DNA from 2 places in the Caldicellulosiruptor hydrothermalis 108 genome. Region 2 is predicted to be linked to the other one. Evidence: riboswitches for the same ligand, from Rfam matches in the RefSeq annotation. Region 2 holds a riboswitch; the other holds the start of a gene.
What was found. Region 2 has a riboswitch for cyclic di-AMP ahead of eam (glutamate 2,3-aminomutase). Riboswitches for the same ligand answer to the same signal wherever they lie in the genome.

Region 1: it holds a riboswitch for cyclic di-AMP, as region 2 does, so the genes downstream of both, CALHY_RS04495 (C40 family peptidase) here and eam (glutamate 2,3-aminomutase) in region 2, are expected to answer to the same signal.

What each region holds. Positions count from the first base shown of each region.
Region 1 covers NC_014652.1:927,681-930,157, reverse strand. Annotated here, with positions in the region: gene CALHY_RS04500 (hypothetical protein) at 1-241, shown strand, start outside; gene CALHY_RS04495 (C40 family peptidase) at 309-1,268, opposite strand; cyclic di-AMP (ydaO/yuaA leader) riboswitch at 1,273-1,432, opposite strand; gene CALHY_RS04490 (lactate utilization protein) at 1,534-2,175, opposite strand; gene CALHY_RS04485 (ABC transporter ATP-binding protein) at 2,190-2,477, opposite strand, start outside.
Region 2 covers NC_014652.1:525,540-528,016, forward strand. Annotated here, with positions in the region: gene CALHY_RS02450 (ISNCY family transposase) at 1-862, shown strand, start outside; cyclic di-AMP (ydaO/yuaA leader) riboswitch at 1,002-1,151, shown strand; gene eam (glutamate 2,3-aminomutase) at 1,289-2,477, shown strand, end outside.

The sequences.
Region 1 (2,477 bases), 400 kb from region 2:
AGACTTGTTTATAAAACAATACAAACATGTAGATGGTGCAGAGTACCCTGACTTTGGATGTTCTTACGAAACATATACAACCGATTTCATGCTCGAGATGGAAACTCTAAGTCCACTTTACACTGTCGCACCGGGCGTAGAGATTTCTCATCTTGAGGTTTGGCAGCTCAAGAAAGTTGATTCTACCATTGAAAGTGAAGAAGATGCCAAAAACCTGATTTTGCCTTTGATAAAAAAGTAAAAAGCACTTTTAAACTTGAAAGGGGCTTCTTCCTTTCTGATTTTCAGGAAAAAGCCCCTTATTACTTTCATCTTATGACCCTTTTTGCCATCATAAAAAATCTTCCATAATATGAATTTAAGTCAGTCTCTGTTACACGTCCCCTTGCACTTGATGCATGAATGAACTTGCCACCGCCTAAATATATGCCAACATGATTTATATAATTTTTCCCGCCATCTGTGTCAAAGAAAAGCAAATCTCCCGGTTTAATTTCACTGTAAGAAATTCTCACACCATTTGTTCTTGCCATGTCAGCTGCTGTTCTTTCTAAATGTATCCCAAAGTTCTTAAACACAAACTGTACAAATCCTGAACAGTCAAAACCAGTTGATGGTGACGTCCCACCATATGAGTATCTTATACCACGAAATCTTTGAGCAAACTCCAAAATTCTCTGAGCTAAGCTAAGATTTGTAAAAGTTTCTGCTTGACCTCTCTCATACCCACCACGTGACATTGTTTTCGATACAAATTGTGAAGGCATCTTCAAAAGGTAATATGCCATATATCCTACTGTGCCATCAAGCGTCTTTACCTTCACCCAGCCATTTTGTTCTCTTGACAGGACATAGACTTTGCTGCCACTTTTTAATGTCTTTAATATCTTTGATGAGGTTGACATATCACTTCTTAAGCGCGCATTGTCTTTTAAAACTGTAGCTTGCGCAGCTTTAGCAGCCGTTTTTGCAACACTTGCCCTTGAAGTATTTGAAACTGCGCTCCTTTTTTCATTTGTAATAGTTATGTAATCAGACTTTACATACCCAACAATTCCATCATACGAAATCTTTACCCATCCACCTGCATTTGACAAAACTTGGGTTTTAAACCCTTTGGGGAAAACTCCTAAAATCTTACTACTTGTTGAAGGTGCACTTCTTATATTTATTGTTGATTTTGCCTGGGCTGACTGGGCAAAGGCCTTTGCAGAAAAAAACATCAAAAAAATTCCAAGAGTTATAGCAATTAAGCTTCTGAGATTCATACAAAAACTCCCTTCTTGAGGCTTACGGGATTAGCTGACGGGTTCGGGACAAGAAGGCTATCCCTACGGCAAGACTTTTGCCGATTCACCCCAATGGCTACTGTGGGTCTCCCGCTGTCTGAGCAATTTTTACAATTTGCTCAGGCATTCAGCCTATGAAGTTTATTATTTTGATGTAATTATTTTATTACAAGTCACTTTATTCTGTCAACCCTTTTTTACAGAATTGTTACGCAGATATTTCTAAAATATTACAACCCCATCTTTAAAAGCCCAAGTCTTCTTTGACCAGCACAACCTTGATTCTTCCCTTTGCAGGAGACCTTCTTGTTACAACAATATGGCTGCAGATGCTATCGCTACTTAAACAATCATGGCATTTTCCGTCCTGGGTGCAGGGTGTGTTTCGAGAAAGTCTTTTTGAGTTCATGGGAGATGCAATATTTCTTACTCTCAGCAAACCTTGCTCCTCGTTTAAAACAAGCTTGTTCTTGCCGGCAATCACTATTACATTTTTAGGACCAAAAAGAAGCGCTGCAAGCCTGTTGCCGTTTCCATCTATGTTTATGAGTTTTCCGTCAAGTGTTATTGCGTTTGTTGACATAAGATAGTAGTCAGCCCAGAAAGATTTTCTGTAAATCTCACCAAGCTCCTCAGGTGTTATACCTTCTTTGTATCTGTCCAAAAAATTGTAATTGCCATTTCTCAGAAAATCTATCACACCACACTCAAAAAGTGTCATTGACCCACCGCACGATACCACACTGCCTTTTGAAATGAGCTTTTCTAAAAGAGGCACAACATCTTCTTTTTTCTCGACAATAAAACATTCAAAGTTTCTTGCTTCCAAGTTTTTCTTTACAGTTTCAAAGTTTGTATCTATCCACCACGCCTTGTTTGGATTCACTTCATATCACCCCTTCACATTTTACCGTTTGTCTCTTTTAAGATATAATCTTTTAAGCTATCAACGCTTGAAAGAACCAATGCTTTTTCCCTCAAGCAATTATAAAGTCTTGTTGCCAAACCGCCTGTAAAATCGCGCTTTGAAATATCCTCCTCTTCAATTATACACAGCTTATTAGCATATCTCAGCGCCTCTAAGTTTTTCAGGTTCTGAACACCAAACGGAATACTACACAGCACGCACAGGTCTGCTCTCTTTATAAGCTGGACATTTTCAATGTACTCTTTTTCACCAATTGGCAT
Region 2 (2,477 bases):
GATAAAGAGCAGCAGGAGAGGAAGACCGAAGAAATTTAAGCTAAGCCATATAATAGCTTGTTTTGTTTACAAAGTCAAAAACAAGATAAACAGCTTCAGGGAATTAGAATACAAGATAAATGAAGATGAAGAATTTAAAAAGGCTATAGGGATAGAGAAGAGCCCTGATCATTCATATTTTTCGAAATGGGCAAAGGTAATTGAAGAAGGGTATATAGAAGGGATAGCAAGAATTTTAGTGAGAGAAATAGTTCCGCAGACAAAAGTTTGTGCTATAGATTCCACACCTTTGAGAAGCTCGAGGGGTGACAAAGAGGCAGAAGTAGGAGTATGTGTTAGTTTAGGTTTTTACAATGGGTATAAATTACATGTGTTGGCAACAGTTGAAGATGAGGTTATACCTATAGTATGGTGGTTGACACGTGCAAATATCCATGACAGTAAAGTAGTAGAACTTTTGTATGAAGCTAAGATATTTGGACCTGAAGTAATATTAGCGGATGCAGGTTATGATTGTGCGAAGTGGTTTGAGGTGGCAGATAGACTTGAGATAAAGTTTGTAGCGGCGGTAAATAAGAGAAATAGTAAGGATTTTAGTAATGTAAAAAATATTTTGAGGGTAAAAAATATGGAATTTTTAAGAAGTGAGGAAGGACAAAGGTTATATAAGCAAAGGACAAAAATTGAAAGATTATTTGGGAAGTTAAAAGGAGAATACAATTTAGAACAAATAAGGTTAAGAGGTTTTAGAACATATAAGAGGCATGTGGACTGGATAATGATTACTTATTTGATAGAGGTCTATATTCAAAAAATTGAAAACTGTAAATTTTCTTTTAAATACACGTGGAATAATTTATAGTTCTATATAATAACATTAATGGTATAATTATTTATTCAACAACTTGGATTATATATAAGGTAGAAAAAGAACAGTTTACAGTTTACATTTATGAAATTGGTCCAAGAGGGGATATATACAAATAAATATAATTAGCACTCCTTTTGAAAAGCTGAATTCCCAGGGGAAAAGGCCTGGGATACGGGGGACCCAATTTTCTGGGGTGAATCAGAAGCCAAAAGCTTCTGTAGGGCTAACCCTTTCGGCCCGAACCCGTCAGCTAACCTCGGAAGCTTTGAAAGGGGAGGCAAAAGGGGTTTTACGCCTTTTTATAGGCGCAAAAGAAGGCGTTCTTTTGCCTTTGATTTCAAAGCAGCCAAATTCCGAGGTTATGGAGTTTGGCTGCTTTTATTTTCGGCAAAAATTTTGAAAGGAGGTTTTATAGATATGGAAAAGTTAAATGTTATCAACAACAACGAAAGGTTTGAAAAGTTAAAAGAAGCTATTAAAGACTACTTAGAAGTCAGAGACACAATCAAAACGGGCATAGAGGATGAAGAAAAGATTGAATATCAAAAAAGAAAGATTCTTTCCTACTTTGGTGCAAGCGAAAAAGACTGGGGAAATTATAAATGGCAGCTGAAAAATAGAATTACCTCAGCCAAAATATTAAAAGATCTTCTAAACCTTGATGAAAAAGAAGCACAGCAAATAGAACAAGTAGGAAAGATTTATCGCTTTGCAATCTCACCTTACTATTTGTCGCTAATTGACCCAAATGACCCAAACTGCCCAATAAAAAGACAATCTGTTCCAAGCAGCTTAGAGCTGGTAGAAAAGGGCGATCTTGACCCAATGGACGAAGAGCACACATCACCTACCAAGATAGTAACTCAGCGCTATCCAGATAGGCTCATAATAAAGGTTACAAATATATGTGGGATGTTTTGCAGATTTTGCCAAAGAAGAAGGTTTATTGGCGAGACTGACACACACGCATCCTTAGACGATATTACAGATGCAATAGAGTATGTGGCACAAAACCCGCACATTCGAGATGTTCTAATTACAGGCGGCGATGCCCTGATGCTTTCTGATGAGATTTTGGAATGGATTTTAAGGTCACTCAGGCAAATACCTCATGTTGAGATAATCAGAATTGGTACACGAGCACCTGTGACTTTGCCACAAAGAATTACAAAAGATCTTGTTGATATGCTAAAGAAATATCATCCAATTTATATAAACACCCACTTTAATCACCCACGTGAGATAACGAAAGAATCAAAAAGAGCTTGCGAGATGCTGGCAGATAGCGGCATTCCACTTGGTAACCAGATGGTTTTGTTAAATGGGGTCAACAATGACAAGTTTGTTGTTCGAAAGCTCAATCAAGAACTTTTGAAAATTCGGGTAAAGCCATATTATATCTTTCATCCAAAAAGAGTAAAAGGAACATCGCACTTTTGGGTGACAATTGAGGAGGGCATGGAGATTATTGAGAGCCTCAGAGGTAGAACCTCCGGCATGGCAGTGCCAACATACATCATAAATGCACCAAAGGGCAAAGGCAAAACTCCAATCATGCCAAATTATCTTCTTTACTTTGGCAAAGACAAAGTGGTCTTTAGAAACT